DNA from 3 places in the Lysinibacillus sp. 2017 genome. Region 2 is predicted to be linked to each of the others. Evidence: riboswitches for the same ligand, from Rfam matches in the RefSeq annotation. Region 2 holds a riboswitch; each other region holds the start of a gene.
The links. A riboswitch is a leader RNA that binds a small molecule or an ion and turns the genes downstream of it on or off. The one in region 2 is predicted to bind S-adenosylmethionine.

Region 1 (7,107 bases), 1.6 Mb from region 2:
GTATTAATTTTTGAAAAGCTAAAAGAAGAAATTAGTATTCAGTTCAAAGAGCAAAATAGTGAAAAGGCAGAAGTTTTAACGAAGCTTCATCAAGAAAAGCAAACCTATGAAAATCAGTTGAATGTGCTTAAAACGAGTATGAATCCTTCAATTGACATCACACAGTCAGTAGAAGAGCTTCAGGACGGCTTAGCAACGAATGAATTAGAGCAAGTGAAAGTTGAGACACAGCTTGAAAATCGAGTGAAAATCGAACAGCAGCATATGCAAAAATCTGAAGAGCTTACGGTATTAACTGAACAACTAGCCCTTGGGAAAGAAGCAATTGAACCGCTAACCCAATTAATAAAAGAAATTAACGTGCAAGGGATTCAGCTGGAAAAACGCCGTGAAGAACTGGAACAATTAACGAAAATGAATCCAGAGCAAGCGATTATTGAAGTGAATAAAAACATCACACAGCTAAATACACAAATTACTGAACTACAAGTAAAAATCGAATTGCTACCCGTAACGCAAGAATTGCAAAATGAGTGGCACGGGTTACTGGAACAAGCGAACGCACACGATTTAGAGGAAATCCGCAAGCTATATGTAAAGCATGCAAATGTCATTGGTACAACCTGCGTAGCATCTGCGAATAAAGCGTTTATGGACAACTATCCAACCTTTGATGTTGTGATTATTGATGAAGTTTCAAAGGCTACACCGCCAGAACTTTTACTACCGATGTTAAAAGGTGCGAAAATTATTTTAGTAGGGGATCATCATCAATTACCACCACTTGTTGGTGATGCGACATTTGAGGAAACACTTGAGCAAGTCGTAAAAGAAAGCACAACGTTCGAACAAAAACGTGAGCTTGAAAAGTTACTCGAAGAATCACTGTTTGAACGTCTCTATAAAAACTTACCGAAACAAAACAAAACAATGCTTGCCTTGCAATATCGCATGCATAAAAATATTATGTCAACTATCACACCGTTTTACGAAAATGAAACAGAAGGCTTACAATGTGGTCTAGAGGATTCAGATGCCGTACGAGATCACTATCTAGAAACATCTAAAATTTCGCGTAAGCATCATCTACTATGGCTTGATATTCCGAACAAAAAGCCTTTCTTTGAAGAACGCATGAAGGAAGGCTCAAGTTTATTTAATACAGCAGAGCTGGAACAAATTAAATCACAACTTATCGAATTAAATGAAGCTACCCTCCGCGCCAAAGAGCAAGGACTTATCCCACAAGATGCTTTAAAATCCGTTGGGGTAATCTCGTTTTATGCAGAGCAGGTTAAGCGTATTAACCGATTGATAGAACAAGAAATTTCAGTGCCACATTTGCATATTCGTACAGGTTCAGTCGATAAGTTCCAAGGGATGGAGATGGACGTTATTATCGTCAGCATGGTGCGTAATCATGATAATGAGCGCGGTGAAATTGGTTTTGCGAAAGATTATCGCCGTTTAAACGTAGCATTATCACGTGCGCGTGAATTATTAATCATGATAGGTAGTACTGACATGTTTACAAAACGACCAAAACAAGCTCAAACGAAAGCAATGTATGCGCATGTATTAAATACAGTTAAAGAACAAAACGGTTATTTTACAACTTAATGAAGGGAGCACATCATGGATTTACAAAGCCTTGAACAAAAATTAGTAAAAGAACTACAGCAAAATCCTAATATAGAAGTTAAGCAGCAAATGCATTATGCCATTCCAATCCATACGTTAGAAGTAAGCTATCATCCAGTGATGCGTAATGCGATGGACATCTTAATGAAAATGATGTTGCTATCCTTTCAAAAGGCTAAGCTAAAAAATGCTGAGTTATTGGCGGACATTTTACTTGTAGAACCGTTATTTATCCACGATTTAACGAGCAAAATGCTACGACTCGGGATGATTGCAAAAGATGATTATTATGCTTTAACTGCTAAAGGACAAGCTCAGCTACAATCGGGGATTTTTGAAGAAGAGCTTGAATTAACGTCAAGTTATATCCAATATAGCCCGATCCATCAATCGATTTTAGATGGGGATTTAGAAGCTTTTATGGATTTAGAGGAGTTTCCTGAAGTATTTCCTTATATTGAATCTGAAGAAATTGATGCCATTGAAGAAGCAATGCTTGTCGATTATTTGCAGCAAGATCTTTCAAAACAAGAAGTAGCTGAAGATGAAATACCTACATTTATTACGAATGTAACGTCTACAGAATCGATACAAATCAATGATATTCCTGTACTTTGCTTTGTCTTATATGATAAAAAGGATGAACGTTTTATTGCCCGTGTGTTTAACACATTAACTGGTGCATGGGATGAAACGATTGAAGCTTTACTATTTGCGAATGAAAAAGAAAAATGGCTAGCATAAACAATTATTTTTAGTGGACAAGTACGTATTCGTTTCAAGTAAGCTCTCATAAGAAAAGGCATGGTTACACGCTATTCTATAAAAGTTTGTTTATTAAGAATTATTGCAAAATTACCTGTGACATGTTACTATTAATAACAATTAAATATGACTTATCACGAGAAGCAGAGGGACGGGCCCTGTGAAGCTTCAGCAACCTCTAATCCAATTAGAAAGGTGCTAATTCCAGCAAGGACTCAGATTCCTTGAAAGATAAGAGCGAGCGTTAACCTCTCATTCTTTTGCTGGAATGGGAGGTTTTTTGTGGTTAAGACGATTATAGGGGGAACCGTGCTATGCCAATTAATATTCCGAAACAATTGCCAGCTGGTGAATTATTGAAAAAAGAAAAGATTTTCGTGATGGAAGAGGACCGAGCAAAAACACAACAAATTCGTCCATTAAATATTTTAGTATTCAACTTAATGCCTGAAAAAGAAAAAACAGAGCTCCAAATTTTACGACTTTTAGGGAATACGCCGTTGCAAGTAGATGTGACGTTTTTAAATACAGCAACCTATGAATCTAAAAATGTGTCCAAATCGCATTTAGATACGTTTTATCAAACCTTTGAAGAAATCAAGCATCGTCGTTATGATGGCATGATTTTTACCGGTGCACCAGTCGAGAAAATGGCTTTTGAAGAGGTTGGTTACTGGCAAGAAATCACGAAGGTTATGGATTGGGCGGATAAAAATGTAACGTCGATTATGTATATTTGTTGGGGCGCACAAGCTGCACTATATCATCATTTCGGCATAGGAAAGTTCGAATTACCAAAGAAATGCTCGGGTGTGTATTCACATGTTATTACTGATTTAACTACGGATTTAGTGCGCGGATTTAGTGATGAATACGTCGCGCCACATTCACGTCATACGTCGGTTTCTATTGACGAAGTGCGAGCAAACCCTAACTTACGTTTACTTAGCTATTCTGATGAAGCAGGTGTCTTTATCGTACAATCTAAAAACAATAAGCATATTATGATTACGGGCCATTTAGAGTACGATGCTACCACGCTTTCTGATGAATATTTCCGGGATATTGAAAAGGATCCTGAACATACAGAGATTCCGGTGAATTATTTTCCAAATAATGACCCACTACAAACACCGAAAAATAGCTGGCGTGCGCATTCACATTTATTGTTCTATAACTGGTTGAACTATTACGTATACCAAGAGACACCTTACGTTTGGCATTATGTCGACGAAAATTTGGACTATCATATTTAAAATGAAAACGCGAAGAAAACAGTCAATGTTTTCCTCGCGTTATTTTATTTTATTTCAATGCAACCCAAGCGCGGTCGCGTTCAATTTGTAAGCTTACCGATCGACCGAAAAATTCACCTAACGTTTCTTCAGTTACAATTAATTCCCGTTTCCCAGTTACCATGTTTTTCCCGTCTTTCATTAACAATACATGGGTGAAACAAGGTAGGATTTCTTCTACATGATGTGTCACATAAATGAGTGTTGGACCATCTTCATCTTCAGCAATTTGTTCAATTGTTCGTAGTAAATTTTCCCGTTCAATTAAATCTAAGCCACCACATGGTTCATCTAATATTAAAATTTCAGGCTCTGCCATTAATGCCCGAGCTATTTGTACTCGTTGCTTTTCACCTTGAGAAAGTTGTTCAAATGGCTTATTGGCTAAATGCTGACAGTTAAAATGTTTCATAATAGAGACTGCCTGTTCGATTTCTTCGTCTGTAACTTTTTCAAATAGACGAAGTGCACCAAATTTCCCACTTAATACAATTTCAATCGCAAAATCATGCCAGTTAAAGTTATCAATCATGGCATTACTTACCCAACCGATGCGTGTACGAAGCTTTGGAATATATGTTTGACCATACGTTTCACCAAGTACTTGCACCGTCCCGTCATTTGGCCAAATATAGCCGTTAATTACTTTTAATAATGTCGTTTTACCTGAGCCATTCAAACCAAGAATTGCCCAATGCTGACCTTTTTCAACATGCCAAGATAAATTATCTAAAATGACTTTTTCATTTCGATATAAATGGATATTTTCAATATGTATCATAAGAGACACCTCCACCTATAACTATGCACCTTTTCAAAAAATTCAGAAAGTTATTTTTGAACATAAGCTTAATTCTTTGTATAAAAAAAGAAAACGAACAAAATGCTCGCTTTCTAGCTAAACTGATTCTATTAAATTACCGCGCTTTCTACACCCGTTGCACGATAAAAAAGCTTTTCATTTAATTTGAGAGCCCATTGAACGATTGGTCCGAGTCCAAATGCCATAAATACTGTGCCAATACCAACGGGACCGCCTAATGCGAAACCGATAATTGCAACACTTACTTCCATTGTTGTACGTGCGCGTGTGACTGACCAGCCAACACGGTGTACAAGAAGTAACATTAATGTATCGCGAGGACCGATACCGATATTTGCTACCATATACATTCCGCAGCCTAAGCCTAATAGAATGACACCCATTATAAATGCAATACTTTGCTCTAGCCAGCCATGTGCATCAGGCAAGAATAACAGAAAAATATCCATGAAAATACCAGTTAAAAACATATCTAAGTATGTCCCTACTTTTGGTAAGCGTTTTGAAAACATCGCGTCAATCGCTAAAATAATTAACCCTAATATAATAGACCATGTCCCAACGGTTAAGCCCAATTTGTTGGATAGTCCAATGTGAAGCACATCCCATGAGCCCACACCGAGCATTTGTCCCTTAATAGTAAGCGCAATACCTAAAGATAATACAATGATCCCTGCTAAGAAAAAAGTACATCGCCAATATAATGCTTGATTCGATTTCAATTGTTATCCCTCATTGTTCAAAAAGTCTAAGTCGTCTTAAGACATTATAACGATTTCTTATAAAAAAAGGGGATAACAATCTATTCGAAAAATTTAAATTATTCTTCGTAAGAATAGCTTAATTCATCATTCACAGCATCGACATCGACAACTAAATGATGCTCGTTAAAAAACCATTCATCTGCCTTTTCAATATAGAAGTGAATGTCATTAATCACTGTTTCAATGCCAATTTCATGTGGCTGTTCGCGATTCATTCCTAAAGAAAAACCTTCGTGAAATGGGGAAGAACCTCCGTAACGTGCATAAAAACGAATCGTATCACCTTTTTCAACTTCCATTTCACGATGGAACCATTCAATTGCTTCTTTTGATAGTTTGATTTCCATATGCTCACCTCTAAAATCATTATGCCTTAAAAGCGTGAATCTTTCAAAAACAAAAAACTCTCTCGTAATGAGAGAGTTAGAAACCTTTAATTTTAGGTTCTGTACCGTTTTTAATACGCTTAATATTTTCACGATGACGATAGAAAATAAATCCAGCTAAAAAGGCTACTAATATAAGTAATGCTACTTCACCTTCAACAAACCAATAAACAATAACGTAGATAATCGCTGCTGAAGAAGCAGTCAATGATGCGAAACTAACCATCTTCGTTAATTTTAATGCAATTAAAAATACAACTAGTAGTATTAAAAATAGCGGTAATTGATAGCCTAAAATAATACCAGCGCTTGTTGCAACGGCTTTACCTCCGCGGAAACTAGCGAAAATCGGGAACATATGACCGACAGCGGCCACAATGCCTAAAATAAGAGGGTGAATTGTACTGTTATCAAATATAGGTAAGAGCGGAAGAAGAACTGCTGCTGTCCCTTTTAAAATATCCATCAACAGCACGGCAATGCCTGGTTTTTTTCCTAACACACGGAATGTGTTGGTCGTTCCTAAATTGCCGCTACCTTGTTGGCGAATATCTGTTTTGTAAAAGATTTTACCAATCCATAAAGCAGAAGGAATGGAACCTAATAAATAAGCACAAATGAAAATTACTGCATTGATCAAGAGTTGTGCTCCTTTCAATTTTAAGAATTACTACTTGGTACTAATAGTATGTAATGAATAGTTTACACCGTTTTTATATAGAAGGAAAGAGGTATTATTTAAATCCCGCGTTATCCAAAAAGTATGACATCTAGCTCAAGGCTTAAACAAATAGAAAGGATAGGAGGGAGGTTATGAGCCTGTAAAATCCCGATTGATTCATTCATCTAACAATACGTTAAGGAAGAGAAAAAAACGAATAATTAATGTTTCGTTTTATCAAAATATTTTGCATTTGCAGGAAAATAGTTACATTTAAGCGAAATGAGCTAGAGGATATGCTTTAAAAGCGTGGTTGTTGATGATACAATTAGTCTTTGCAAAGCCTAATTTGTTACGTCGATCATTGACACTTCTCATTTTTGGCAGTACGATTAGGATGATAACAGAACGTTTGTTTGTATTTTTGGAGGGGATTACAATTGGTAAAAAACCAGACCGGTATTTCTTATAATGAAGATGCCATTCAAGTATTAGAAGGTTTAGAAGCCGTACGAAAAAGACCGGGGATGTATATTGGTTCTACTGATAGCCGAGGTCTTCACCACTTAGTGTATGAGATTGTAGACAATGCAGTGGATGAAGCACTTGCTGGATTTGGGAATCATATCATCGTTAAAATTCATGGAGATAATAGTATAAGTGTTCGAGATTTTGGTCGTGGGATGCCTACAGGTATGCATAAAATGGGCAAGCCTACACCAGAAGTCATTTTCACTGTGCTCCATGCTGGTGGTAAATTTGGACAAGGTGG
Region 2 (7,107 bases):
CCGAAACCGTCTTTCAATAACTCTCCATGAGGAGAAAAATATTATTCGGTATTAGCTCCGGTTTCCCGAAGTTATCCCAATCTGTAAGGTAGGTTACCCACGTGTTACTCACCCGTCCGCCGCTAAATCAAAAGAAGCAAGCTTCTTCGTCATTCGCTCGACTTGCATGTATTAGGCATGCCGCCAGCGTTCGTCCTGAGCCAGGATCAAACTCTCCATAATAGTTAGTTTGAAAGCTCATTTGCTTTGCTAGCGTATCAACTAAAAGTTGATATCTATTTTTGCTTCATTTAAGAAGCTTTGTTTCATTAACGTTGCTTGTTCAGTTTTCAAGGTTCATTTTATTTCGTTTGTTGCGTCATCTCTTGACGACTTCTATAATATTACACGCTATCACCTAATAGGTCAACCCTTTTTTGAAAAAAAGTTTAAAATAAAAATCTCTTCTTATTAAACTACGAATATGCGTGAAAGGATTAAAACAATTTTTGCGAATAAATGAACATGGCCACGTGATATTAGATACCCTAATCCAGGCGTCTTACAAAGTGTTCTATTTAATTGAAAATCGCATCATCAAAATTTAACTACGTAAAAGCATGTGATCTCCTCTCATGCTTTTTCTGTATGTGCTGCCTTAATCAGCTCAAACAATTTCAATACACTTTTCGGGAATGTACGATCCTTCATCGTACATAAATAAACATCGCGATTTAAATATTCGCTTTGAATCGAGCGAGTGACAAGCCCCTCAGATAAATGCTGTGCTACATAGTGCTTAGGCAAAATCGTTATCCCGAGCCCTTCTTCAACTAACACTTTAATCATTTCAAAGCGTTCAATTTTATATTGAATATGTGGAATAACGCCCTCTTCTTGAAAGGCCTTTAGTATTTGTGCACTCGTTTGAAATTCAGGCATACCAATAATTAATGCATCATCAATAAAATCTGCTAATGTAATCGTTTGTCGTTCCACAAAAGGATGGTCCTTTCGCATTAGCACCACATACGGCTCATTATATAAAAGCTCACTCTTAATTTCCTTGTCTACAATATGCTGATTCGTAATAACAGCATGGACATTTAAACTAAGTAATGCCTGACGAACCGTTTGATTATAAAGTGTATCAATTAGTGTAAGTTGATTATTTGGATAATGTTTTTGATAGTCGAGCATGATTTGTGCAAACCAATAATTCGCTGATTCAATCATACCGAGTCGAATATCTAAATTTTCGCCGCGCGCTAGCTCCTTTATTTCCTTTTCCATTCGGTCAAATTGCGTTAACAGTTTCGTCGCCTGCTCATAAAATTGTTGCCCAAGATCTGTTAGCTGAAGTTTCCTCGTTGTCCGTTCAATAAGTGGTGCATTCATTTCCTGCTCCAGCGTTTTTATCGCATTACTAAGTGAAGGTTGTGAAATATGCAATACTTTTGCCGCCTGTGAAAAGCTTTGATGTTTGACAACTGTAATGAAATAGTACATTTTCCGTAAATCCAATCTGCTCACCCACATCATTTATAGTTTAAAGCTATTATATTATGTAATTATTGTATTTGTATTAATAAATAACAAAAAATATAATTAAATTATAAATTTTCAGTAATTTGGAGTGGTTACATGTATAAAGAAACAAGTGCTTCTGTTTGGCAAGGGCGCATCGATAGCAAAGAGGAGCTCGCGTATTTTCGCTATCATCAAATAATCGAATGTGCGACTGAACCGGTACAATGTGATATTGGTTTAATCGGCTTTATGTGTGATGAGGGCGTTCGACGTAATAATGGCCGCATTGGTGCAAAAGACGCGCCACTTGCATTACGCCAACAATTAGCCTCTGTTCCTTGGAAGCCTACTCATAAAAATTCGGTCATCGATTTTGGGGATGTCATTTGTGAAGACCAGCAACTTGAACAAGCACAGCAAGAGCTCGGAGATAAAGTAGCTCTTATTTTAACAACAGGGAAGGCCATTATTTTAGGTGGCGGTCATGAAACGCTGTATGGACAATATCTAGGTGTTCGACAAGCAGTCGGACCAGATGCTTCTATCGGCTTACTAAATATCGATGCTCATTTTGATATTCGTTCCTATGATGACCAACCTTCATCAGGAACCATGTTCAGGCAAATTTTAGATGCGGATAAACAGGCTCATTATTTTGTTTGTGGTATTCAAGAATATGGTAATACAACCGCATTATTTAATACAGCAGACAACTATCATGTCACGTACTTTTTAGACGAGCAATTAGAGGAAGATTCATTTTCAACAAGCTTGCAAAACTTTATGGACACGCATGACGTGCTGCTCGTTACACTTTGCATGGATGTATTAAATGCAGCAGAGGCACCAGGTGTTAGCGCACCGTCTCCGTTTGGCTTATCGGCAAAAAAGGTACGACAAATTTTACGTACGATGATGGCGCATCCAAAAACGACAAGCTTCAGCATTTGTGAGGTTAATCCAACACTCGACCTTAACAATCAAACAGCTAAGCTCGGTGCCTACTATATTAATGAAGCAATTATAAACAGCATCGTTTAAACATCACAAGGGGGATTTTTATGGCTTTAAATCAAATTACAACATTAAGTATTGCAATCGCATTATTTTTACTTGGTTCATTTTTAGTGAAGCGGATCGGTTTTTTAAGTAAATTTTGTATTCCAGCACCTGTCGTTGGGGGCTTGCTATTCGCGTTACTCGCAACACTTCTTAAAACCACAGGCACACTTGAAATTGCGCTTGATACATCTCTACAATCTTTGTTTATGATTACATTCTTTACAACCATTGGACTTGGTGCAAGTTTTAAACTGGTGAAGCTCGGTGGGAAGTTGCTAGTCATTTACTGGATCGCTTGTGGATTTTTAGCTTTAATGCAAAACGTCATCGGTGTTTCATTGGCCCAGTTAATGAATATTCATCCATTACTTGGTGTAATGGCCGGTGCGGTATCAATGGAAGGTGGTCACGGAGCCGCTGCTGCTTACGGGGAAACAATTGAATCATTAGGCGTTTCTTCTGCTTTATCGGTCGGCATGGCTGCAGCAACATGCGGACTTGTCGCAGGTGGTCTTATCGGAGGCCCAGTTATCCAATACTTAATTCGTAAATATAATTTAAAGCCTTCTTCTGATGAAACGGAAGAATATGTAGAGAAGGCACAAAAGCCAATTTCAGAAAAATCATTTATGGCACAAGTTTTCTTAATTACTTTCTGTATGGCAGCAGGTACATATGTAGGGGAATGGTTTACTAGTATAACAGGATTTGTCCTACCAGGTTATGTGGGTGCTATGTTTGTAGCGGTAATTGTTCGTAATATCATTGACCGTACAAAACCAGAGTTAATTAATATGAAGGAAATTAACTTAATTGGTGATATTTCATTAAGCATTTTCTTATCTATGGCTTTAATGAACATTAAATTATGGGAAATTGCAGATTTAGCACTACCTTTATTCGTGATTATTTTAGCGCAAGTAATTTTCATCGTGTTATTCGCTGTATTCGTGCTATTCCGCCTACTTGGCAAGGACTTCGATGCTGCGATTATGGTAGCCGGTTTCCTAGGACACGGTCTTGGTGCAACACCAAACGCCATGGCAAATATGGCAGCCGTTGTATCAAAATTTGGTCCTTCACGTAAAGCGTTTTTAATCGTTCCAATCGTTGGTGCCTTCTTAATCGACGTCTTCGGTGTACCGATTATTATTACGACAATTAATTTATTCAAATAATCTAATAAGCCCGAGTTTCTATTAAGTAGAAACTCGGGCTTATTTAATTAACAAATTCATCAACACAATGGCCAAAATAAAAAACATTAGTGAGGGGGATCACTAATGTTTTGGGTATATTTTATACTGCTACGTTTACAAGTTGGTAATTGCGTAAACGATGGGCAGTTAAAACTTTTTTCATAATAATCTCTTCTTTAGCTGTGAAGTTTGGCACCGCGAATGGGCGTTGCACTAACTGGAACTCACCATATTTTAAAAACCACTCTTTTGCCGGCTCTAAAAGATGGGCTGCTCCGTGCTCTTTATATTCCTCCGCTACTTCTCTTACAGTGTAGCCTGATGTCGCAAGATTATGAGTTGCTTCTGAGAAAGCACTGTGCCCAAACACTTTGTGCCACATTAAGTTCATATCTGCTAAGATTTGCTGGATGCCACAAGCATTCACAAATTCCTTTGCATCATTTAATTCATATATGGCGTAAGCTGCAATATTTTGTGCACTATATACGTTTCCCATGTCGAACAACTCCTTTTCTTTACGTTTTATTATCCCTATTGTATTACTTGGTTTTAATCTTGTCAATAAAACTTATACAAATAGTAGGGATTAATTTTTGTAAAATTCGCTCCCTTTTCGAATGGGAAATGGTGAGCGAGTTTCTTCTATATTAATTAAATATACTTCGGCATATTTGCGTCTGAATTCGGTTTGTGATTGCACAAATAACTCTTTACTGAATTCGAAGAAATTAAGCGTTCGTTTCTACTTCTATTTGAGTAGCTACTTTTGCTAATGCTTGCTCTAAATCAGCAATAATATCTTCAACAGCCTCTAGGCCAATCGATAAGCGAATGAGCTCTTCCGAAACGCCTGCTATTTTTAATTCTTCTACTGACAGTTGTTGATGCGTTGTTGATGCTGGGTGAATGATTAATGACCGAGCATCCCCTACGTTGGCTACGTGCGAGAATAATTCTACGTTATCAATCACCTCTCGCCCTGCTTCACGTCCACCTCTAATACCGAATGTAATAATTGAGCCGAAGCCATTTTTTAAATACTTCTTAGCTAAATCATGCGTTGCAAATTCTTCAAAGCCGTTGTAGTTTACATATTCCACAGATGGGTGGTTTTTTAAATATTCCGCTACTTTTTGTGCATTTTCATTATGACGAGTAATACGCAAATGAAGCGTTTCTAATCCTTGTAAAAAGTTAAATGCTGCGTCCGCTGATAAAGTTGGACCGAAATCACGTAATAATTGAACGCGTAATTTTGTGGCAAATGCAGCCCCTGCAGCATCAATTCCGTAACGAATACCATGATAAGAAGCGTCCGGCTCTATAAAACCTGGGTGTTTTCCTTTCGTCCAATCGAACTTCCCTGCATCGACAACGATTCCGCCGATTGTCGTACCATGCCCACCAATCCACTTGGTTGCGGAATGAATGACAACGTCTGCACCAAATTCAATGGGGTTACTGCCAAAAGGTGAAGCAAATGTGCTATCAATCAATAATGGGAGATCGTTTTCATGTGCGATATCCGCTACAGCTTCAATATCTAATACTGTCAAACTTGGGTTGCCGATAATTTCTGCGTATACCGCCTTCGTTTTATCGGTAATCGCTTTTCTGAAGTTTTCTGGATCTGACTCATCAACAAATTTCACTGTGATGCCGTAACGTGGTAACGTAGTCGCAAATAAATTGTACGTGCCTCCATAAAGTGAACCTGCCGCAACAATTTCATCACCAGCACCCGCTAAATTTAAAATCGAAAATGCGACTGCTGCTGCACCAGATGAAAGTCCAACCGCTGCTGTCCCACCTTCTAATTGCGCAACACGCTCTTCAAATACCGCTACTGTAGGATTCATAATACGCGAATAAATATTACCTGTTTCTTCTAAAGCAAATAGACGTTGCGCATGAGCAGTGTCTTCAAAAGCATAAGCCGTCGTACGATAAATTGGTACGGCTATCGCACCCGTTACGGGATCAGCCTTTTGTCCCCCGTGCAGTAATACTGTTTCTGGTCGTAAATTTGTCATTGTTTTGCCTCCTAAAATGTATTCGATGGTGAAATCGGTGTATTTTGAGGAGGATTTTTTGAGAAAACTAAAAAACCCTCTTCAGTTAAGAAGAGGGTCCCGCAAATGAGCAAGTTTTCCTCCTCTTATCTTTCAAAGTGCAGAATGCACTTTGTAGGATGTAGCACCTTAGTCAGTTGATCACTCACTGGTTGCCGGACTTTCATAGGGCCTATTCCCTCAGTCGCTCTTGATAAGAGTATGTGATTTATGTTCCATCGTTGTTTCACAGTATAAAACAATGCAAAATGATTCGTCAACTTAAATTTTTAATTTTCTGAATTCAATTTATTATAAATTCCCTATTGTGTTATTTTATTGCTAATAATGCCAAAAATTCTCTATTTAACGCAACTGAATTGCTATTTTAATTTCCACAAAAAATTACATTTCAATTATCTAACAATAATAAAATTCACCAAATATTAACAGTTTTAAAACACCTAAATGCTATAATAATTATGACAAATACCTTTTATTTACATGACTCATACATATCAAAGTGTTTTCCTACATCGTTATGTAATATTAGAAATTTTGTCTCTTAACTTTATTCTAAGAAAACATTCAACACCTAATTTATTATCGTTTTTAAAAATTACTATACACAAGGGGGAATTTTTATGGCAACAGAAAAAACGTCAAAACGTAATTTAAAGCCACTTTGGATTATTTTAGCCTTTGTCGCATTGATTACAATCATACTTTTACCGAATAACGGAGACCTTCCCGTTGTTGGTCAACGCGCATTAGCGATTTTAGCATTTGCTGTTATTTTATGGGTAACAGAAGCAGTAACCTATCCTGTCAGCTCAGCAATGATTTTAGCGGCAATTGCCGTACTTTTAGGGTTAGCACCAAGTATGGAAGATCCTTCTGTACAAATGGGGACAAGCAATGCATTAAAATTAGCATTAGGTGGATTTAGTAACTCTGCCGTTGCATTAGTAGGTATGGCGTTATTTTTAGCAGCTGCTATGCAAATTACAAACTTACATAAGCGTATTGCCTTATGGGTTTTATCATTAGTTGGTACAAAAACAAAAGCACTTGTATTTGGTGCAATTTTAGTAGCCATCGTGTTAGCATTCGTTGTACCAAGTGCGACTGCTCGTGCTGGTGCCGTTGTGCCAATTCTTTTAGGAATTGTTGCAGCGTTTGGTTTATCAAAGGAAAGTAAGCTTGCTGCATTATTAGTAATTACAGCAACACAAGCCGTTTCCATTTGGAACGTTGGTATTAAAACGGCTGCTGCACAAAAC
Region 3 (7,107 bases), 1.8 Mb from region 2:
ATTTATGTCTTTCCATTGCGGATTTGGACGCGCGAAATGACCGTAGAGATATACATGATCGTCACTTAAATAAAGTGGTAGATGCGTTGCAAATGGCGCACCATCATGTTGAGAAATAAGCGTGGCAAAGCTATGTTCATCAATTATTTTACGAATCTCTAATTCGTCTTTTAGATTGAATTGCTTTGGAATATACATAATTACCAACCTCTCTGAAAATGATTATAGTGTCTTCATCATTATAAAATCATGTTGTTCTTCATCACCCATCATAAAGGAGTGAGAGCCCGTTTTAACAAAGCCAGACTTTTCATAAAAAGCAATAGCATTCACGTTTTTCTCCCAAACACCAAGCCATACTTTAAATTTATGCTGCTGTTTTGCAATGTTGAGTGCATAATTCATTAAAATTCTACCTAAGCCCATTTTCTGAAATGACCCCAGTACATAAATTCGTTCGATTTCTAAAGCTTCGTTCCCCATATTTTCAGTTTGTGCATCCTCAGTATTCAATTTTAAATACCCAGCGAGATTCTCATCTACATAGAGTAAATAAAATGTCGAGTTCGAATTTGAAAGCTCGTCTGTTAGCGTCTCTTCGGAAAAGGCCGTAGCTAAATAAGTCTCCATATTTTGTTCGGAGTTTTGATTTTTAAAGGTTTCATAAAATGTTTCCTTACTGACAGATTGAAGTGCGTGCAGGTGTTCAATTGTGCACGTTGTTGTATGAACGTTCATAAGCAGGTGAGCTCCTTTAGTGGTTGCGTTTAAAGTAAAGTCTTCAATTTAAGTTATGGTGATTTAATGGTATGTGATTTTTGGAATAACTTCAATGATTTTTGGCCTATTGGTTATGCACCAGAGCTATTTAGGTTCATCACTGTAATTTGGAGTTGTTTATTGTTTTATCAGTTTATCCACAACTTATGATGATGGACCAATGTTTAAAATATATTGGGATAATTTTCTATTGAAGTTTGAATAGTATCTCTGCATTAATGAGAGAGTTGTAAAAATTTTTGGAGGTATGTAATGAAGTTTTTTAAATGTTTTATTGCATGTGAAACCACTCAATAAATGTTACTAAGAGAAGCTTGTCACCAAGTCATTTAAACAATGACGAGGAGGCAAGCTTTTTTATTTATTACTAGCCCTTTTCATTTATCCGCATAAACATACCTGTACTTGACTAACCTTCAATTGTTGGCTGTTCAATATAAGGGCCATATAATGATATTTCAATTAAATTATTTGCCATTTCTTCTGGACTTATTTCGTAATTTTCTTTAATCCAAAAGATGATACTTTCAATATAAGCACCTGTCACATAGGAAATGATTAGTTCGATTTTGACACGTAACATTTTATCTTGAGACTGAGAAGATTGAATCCCATCTGTAACATATTGTTTGATAATTTCTTTAACACCATTGATAAAAATAGCATCAGGTTGATACACAAAAAACGTCTCATATGCGATATGCTTTATCTGAATATGTTGAAACAGTAACCTTAAGTTTTCGGGCATTTCTTTTTTGGGAGTTTTTGATAAAGGACGTGGATTTTTAATCGTTAGTGCCTCTTTTAATTCTGCTAAAATACTTTCATGAATATCGATGCGAAGTTCTTGAATGTCTTTATATAATTTATAAAAGGTAGGTCTCGTTACTTCGGCAGCATCACAAAGCTGTTGGATTGAAAATTGATCTTGTCCTTTTAATTGTAACGTAAAATAGGCTTTATGTAATTTTCCTTTAGACTTTAATTGTCGTGGATCTATATGCTTCATTTAGTTATCACCCAATTCAATTGTATCATGATTTATTTTTATCTAACTACTGAAAAAGTAAAATCTATAATTATCATTGTTAAGTTTGCATTTTGCAAATGAATTCACGTTTGTACAACTAATTTTATTGGATGTATAAGCTAAAAATCGACGTAATAAAGACAATTTATTCAGAAAAATTAGTTTAATGGTTCTAATTTTGTTTACATTATGTAAATTAGTTATATAATTGAGTTATAGAAAATGGAGGTGTTTTTATGGGACGTTTAGAAAACAAAGTTGCTATCATAACTGGTGCAGCACAAGGTATGGGTGCAGCCCATGCAAAACGTTTTATCGAAGAAGGAGCGAAAGTTGTTCTGACTGATTTAAACGAAGAAAAAGGAAGTGCCTTAGCTGCAGAACTTGGTGAAAGTGCTATCTTCGTGAAACATAATGTAACGAGCGAAGAAGAATGGGCAGTAGTAATCAAAAAAGCAGAAGAAGCTTTTGGTCCAGTAAATATTTTAGTAAACAATGCAGGTATTTCGATTAACAAAGGATTATTAGATATTTCATTAGATGAATATCGTCGTATTGTTGACATTAACCAAGTATCTGTCCTATTAGGTATGAGAGCGGTTGTTCCTTCTATGAAAAAAACTGAAAAGGGATCAATCGTTAACATTTCTTCAATGAATGGTCTTGTGGCTGGCGCAATCGGTTATACAGATACTAAATTTGCCGTACGTGGTATGACAAAAGCAGCTGCTATTGAACTTGCTGGACAAGGTATACGTGTAAACTCTGTACACCCAGGTGTTATTGCAACACCAATGATTCAACAAGCAGATGCAAAAGATGCGATTGAAGAATTTGCAAAGTATATTCCTTTAAAACGCGTTGCTCAACCTGAAGAAGTATCGAATATCGTATTATTCCTAGCCTCAGAAGAATCTAGCTACTCAACAGGTTCAGAATTTGTTATTGACGGCGGTCTTACTGCACAATAATCGGACAAGACCCAGAATTTATTAAGTGTGAAATTGTTTTTATAACTAAACAAGAAAGCTTGGCGCAAATTGTCTTAATTGACAGTTTAGCGCCAAGTCTTTTTTAGTTAATTCGTTACCGCAACTTTTACTTTTGATGCAATATGACGCGCGGCTCTTCGTCCAGAGAACATCCCATCGGCTAAAGATAAGCCACTAATATAACTATTTGAACATATACCCACAGCTGTTCGGCCTGCAGCATAAAGTCCAAGGGAGCGGGTAAGCATTAATTATTCATATCTGTTAAACCTGGACTATGCTCATTTGGCATGACGGGCATAGTTGGTACAGGAAAACCTTCAGGGGGAGGCGTTACATTAAGTTGGCCACCATTTCTGCTAGGCGTTTGTCCTTGAATGATTTCACTCATTCGCGTAGGATCTAATCTGAAGTTGAATTGAATATTATGGTAACCCATGTCAACAAATTTTCGACATTCAGGATATTTATTAATATCGTAATTCGGAACGGGGAATAGTTTGCCCCAATCAACACCTAATGTTTCAAGCGCTTTTGCGAAGGCATTTTGATGCGCGTTATCTCGAACAATTAAAAATGCTAATGTTTCTCTGAAGGTTTGGTTGGAACTCATTTCGTAAATACGTGTCTTTTGAAGTACGCCCGTTGATTCTAATACTAGATTGTCGAGTAAATCTGCAATGAGGTTCCCGTGAGCATAAACCCAAGAACCATTCCAAGGATTTCCCGCAGCATCAACAGGTAACGAGGATTGAGCGCCAACAATATAATGATGTGGGTTTGCGTGGCGGACAGCATCATCTAAAGGAGACTGGTCTGCACCGCTATTTCCAGGTGCAACAGATTCCCCTGAATCATTTAATAATTGATTGATTGTATTTTGTACGAGTTCAACATGAGCAATTTCCTCTAAGAAAATGCCTCGTAGTAAATCGCGATATTGCGTTTCTTTGCCTCTAAAATTGGAACTTTGGAAAAAATACTGCATCATCGTTCGCATTTCGCCATAATGACCACCAAGAATCTCTTGCATAACACGAGCTGCTTGTGGGTCAGGTTTATCGGGTTTAATAATATTTATTAACTCTTCTTTGTAATAATACATAGTGTGCCCTCGATTCTAAGAAATTTTTGAATGTATATTAATTTGCCGCAAAGTTTATCCACTTCACTGGACATAGTATAAGCAAATAGAGCAAATTCATTCCTTGTTAACCATTCAAAAGTGTTTTGTATCTAGTTCTCAGACTTTTTCAAAATTTTAAAAAAGCCCTCACCGCAATTACTATGCGAATGAGAGCTTGTGTACACTAAGCACGTATTTTTTTAGCTTTTGGATAACCAATGAGTATTGCGATAACGCCACAAACTGCAATAAACATTGAATAATACGCATATTGCATCATCGTGATTGGCGAAATGCCAGCGACACCAGCGGCAACTAAAAATTGTGCACCATATGGGATTAATCCTTGTACTGCACAAGAGAATATATCGATAATACTCGCTGATTTTCGTGGCTCAATATCATATTGAGTGGCAATATTTTTTGCGAGAGGGCCAGCAATTAAAATCGCAATTGTATTATTGGCAGTCGATAAATCCGTTAAGCTCACTAAACCAGCCATTGCAAACTCTGCATCTTTTTTAGATTTGATTTTGCGAGTGGCCAATTGCAAGATAAAATCAATACCCCCATTATGCTTGATGACTTCAACCATTCCTGCAATAAGAATCGCTAAAAAGGCCATTTCAAACATACCAGCCATCCCATCGCCAGCTGCTTGCACAAGGCTCATGACATTATAACTACCATCAATTAGTCCAATAATGCCTGCAATACCAATACCACAAGCCAAAACAAGAAATACATTAAGACCTGCTAATGCAAAAATAATGACGAAAATATAAGGGATAATTTTAATCCACTCAAAGGTTTCATACGTAATTTGAGCGTTTGAGTTCATCGTCATAAACATTAAAATGACACATGTGACAATAGCCGCTGGTAATACAATGAGGAAGTTCACTTTAAATTTATCCTTCATTTGTGCACCTTGTGTACGAACGGAAGTAATCGTCGTATCTGAAATAAACGATAAATTATCGCCAAACATAGCACCACCAATAATCGTCGCCATGAGTAACGCAAGTGAAAGATCTGTTTGCTCACCGATACCTACACCAATTGGAGCAATGGCAACGATTGTCCCGACAGAGGTTCCCATCGCAAGGGATATAAAACAAGCAATCACAAATAAGCCAACAACAAGTAAATTTTGCGGAGCGATGGAAAGGGCAAAGTTAACAGTAGCATCAACAGCACCCATTCCTTTTGCCGTTTCAGAAAAGGCACCTGCTAATAAGAAAATCAGTACCATTAGCATGACATTTGAATTGCCGGCACCCTTACAAAAAATATCGACCTTTGTTGAAAGGGATTCTTTACGATTCATGGCTAATGCGACAGCACCAGAAATCGCAATCGCTATAATGACAGGGAACGCATAAAAGTCGTCTAATAAAATGCCTGATCCGATAAATAACACTAAAAACACTACAAATGGGAGTAACGCCCATGGATTACCTTTTTTCATACAAACCTCCAACATCTTTTCCTTCAAATCAAGTCCAAGCACACAAAAAAGTCTCTCCTTAAACGAACAAGAAGAGACCTACATTACGGAAAACCTCAGCTTATCTTTCAAGTGCGTACTTGCTGGATTTGGCACAGTAACTACATTCGTTCCGCTGCCGAGATTTCATAGGGCCAGTCCCTCCATCTCTCATGATAAGAAGTTAATCATATTATTTTTTTCAAAGTAAGAACTACAATATATGATTTTCGATAAATTGTCAATAAATTATTATTGTTGGATATTATTTTGATGTTTACTGGTGATGAAGGCCAAAAGTTTGATGCAATTTTAACATATTTTGGTTTATCATCTAAAATGAACTATCATAAAGAAAAAGAGCAATCACTCCTAGTTACGTATAAATGACTGCATTAGTGCGAATAAGGATAAAAAAGTTTGAAATTTTAACCTAAAACGATAAACTAAGTTTAGAAACATAAAGGGGATTAGATATATGAAAATTGAAGATTGGCTAAATAATGAAACGTCGGCGATTGCAAAAGAATTAACGGAATACGACGAAAAGCATATGGAAGTTGAAAAAACGATTGGCTTTACGGGACGCGATAAAATTCAGGGAATTTTAAAAAACTTCCATCAAATCATTTTTCCAAAGATCTATCACCAAGGAGGAAGCGATAAGACGCGTACACTGACGGATGTTACAAATAATATTCGTAAGTCTGCATTAGATTTGCGTGATCTGATTGAAAAGGTATTAATCTACCAAAATAATGACAACTGTGATGGACAATGCGGCGAAAGAGCCGATCAGGTTGTTATGAAGTTAATAGAAAGCTTCCCTAAAATTCGCGAAATGATTCAAACCGATATTCATGCTGCCTACAATGGTGACCCAGCTGCAACGTCAACAGAGGAGATTTTACTAAGCTATCCATCTGTTCGCGCGGTCTTCATTCACCGTATCGCACACGAGCTATATAAATTAGATGTAACGATTGTGCCGCGTATTATGTCAGAATATGCACATCAGTTAACAGGAATCGATATTCACCCAGGCGCATCAATCGGTCATTCGTTCTTCATTGACCACGGTACAGGTGTTGTTATCGGGGAAACATGTACGATTGGTAATAACGTAAAAATCTATCAAGGTGTGACACTTGGAGCACTAAGCTTCCCACTTGATGAAAATGGCAATCCAATCAAAGGCATTAAACGTCATCCAAACATCGAGGATAATGTCGTTATTTATGCGGGTGCCACAATTTTAGGCGGTAAAACGACAATCGGTCATGATACTGTACTTGGAAGTAACATTTGGCTAACCAACACCGTGCCACCATATTCACGTGTCTACAACTCACAGCCATCACCGAATATTAGCATTAGTAAAGAATATGTAGCGGATTATGAAATCTAAACAGAATAAGCCAGTGAAGCGGAACTTAATCCGACTTCTCTGGCTTTTTTATTATTTTGTATAAATTTTAATGATAGTTGGATGTCTGTGTTCGCGTACGCTTTAGGTGAATAGATCCTACTTTGTAATATAACTCGTTGTTATGCTAACAGAAAGTATAGTAAGAATGGAAAGTAAAAAAGTCTCGGAGGATAATAATAGACCACCACATATAACCACAAAAGCATCAATGATTAAAATATATATCCCTACATTAATCCCTGTTTTATCACATAAAAACTG

Region 1: linked by a shared signal. The riboswitch ahead of metA (homoserine O-acetyltransferase MetA) and the one ahead of DCE79_RS01355 (O-acetylhomoserine aminocarboxypropyltransferase/cysteine synthase family protein) in region 2 are both predicted to bind S-adenosylmethionine.
Region 3: linked by a shared signal. The riboswitch ahead of DCE79_RS09815 (Na+/H+ antiporter NhaC family protein) and the one ahead of DCE79_RS01355 (O-acetylhomoserine aminocarboxypropyltransferase/cysteine synthase family protein) in region 2 are both predicted to bind S-adenosylmethionine.

What each region holds. Positions count from the first base shown of each region.
Region 1 covers NZ_CP029002.1:1,896,525-1,903,631, reverse strand. The annotation lists gene DCE79_RS09125 (AAA domain-containing protein) at 1-1,620, shown strand, start outside; gene DCE79_RS09120 (nucleoside-diphosphate sugar epimerase) at 1,636-2,385, shown strand; SAM riboswitch class I at 2,535-2,644, shown strand; gene metA (homoserine O-acetyltransferase MetA) at 2,721-3,662, shown strand; gene DCE79_RS09110 (ABC transporter ATP-binding protein) at 3,712-4,482, opposite strand; gene DCE79_RS09105 (YczE/YyaS/YitT family protein) at 4,614-5,246, opposite strand; gene DCE79_RS09100 (HesB/YadR/YfhF family protein) at 5,345-5,635, opposite strand; gene plsY (glycerol-3-phosphate 1-O-acyltransferase PlsY) at 5,712-6,314, opposite strand; gene parE (DNA topoisomerase IV subunit B) at 6,776-7,107, shown strand, end outside.
Region 2 covers NZ_CP029002.1:295,469-302,575, reverse strand. The annotation lists rRNA gene DCE79_RS01380 (16S ribosomal RNA) at 1-222, opposite strand, end outside; gene DCE79_RS01375 (LysR family transcriptional regulator) at 613-1,488, opposite strand; gene hutG (formimidoylglutamase) at 1,624-2,550, shown strand; gene gltS (sodium/glutamate symporter) at 2,565-3,749, shown strand; gene DCE79_RS01360 (hypothetical protein) at 3,871-4,269, opposite strand; gene DCE79_RS01355 (O-acetylhomoserine aminocarboxypropyltransferase/cysteine synthase family protein) at 4,502-5,806, opposite strand; SAM riboswitch class I at 5,929-6,045, opposite strand; gene DCE79_RS01350 (DASS family sodium-coupled anion symporter) at 6,469-7,107, shown strand, end outside.
Region 3 covers NZ_CP029002.1:2,046,825-2,053,931, reverse strand. The annotation lists gene DCE79_RS09840 (FMN-binding negative transcriptional regulator) at 1-198, opposite strand, end outside; gene DCE79_RS09835 (spermidine/spermine N(1)-acetyltransferase) at 223-738, opposite strand; gene DCE79_RS09830 (TetR/AcrR family transcriptional regulator) at 1,190-1,789, opposite strand; gene DCE79_RS09825 (glucose 1-dehydrogenase) at 2,047-2,781, shown strand; gene DCE79_RS18510 (hypothetical protein) at 2,889-3,050, opposite strand; gene DCE79_RS09820 (manganese catalase family protein) at 3,050-3,907, opposite strand; gene DCE79_RS09815 (Na+/H+ antiporter NhaC family protein) at 4,113-5,399, opposite strand; SAM riboswitch class I at 5,497-5,600, opposite strand; gene epsC (serine O-acetyltransferase EpsC) at 5,896-6,825, shown strand; gene DCE79_RS09805 (YitT family protein) at 6,943-7,107, opposite strand, start outside.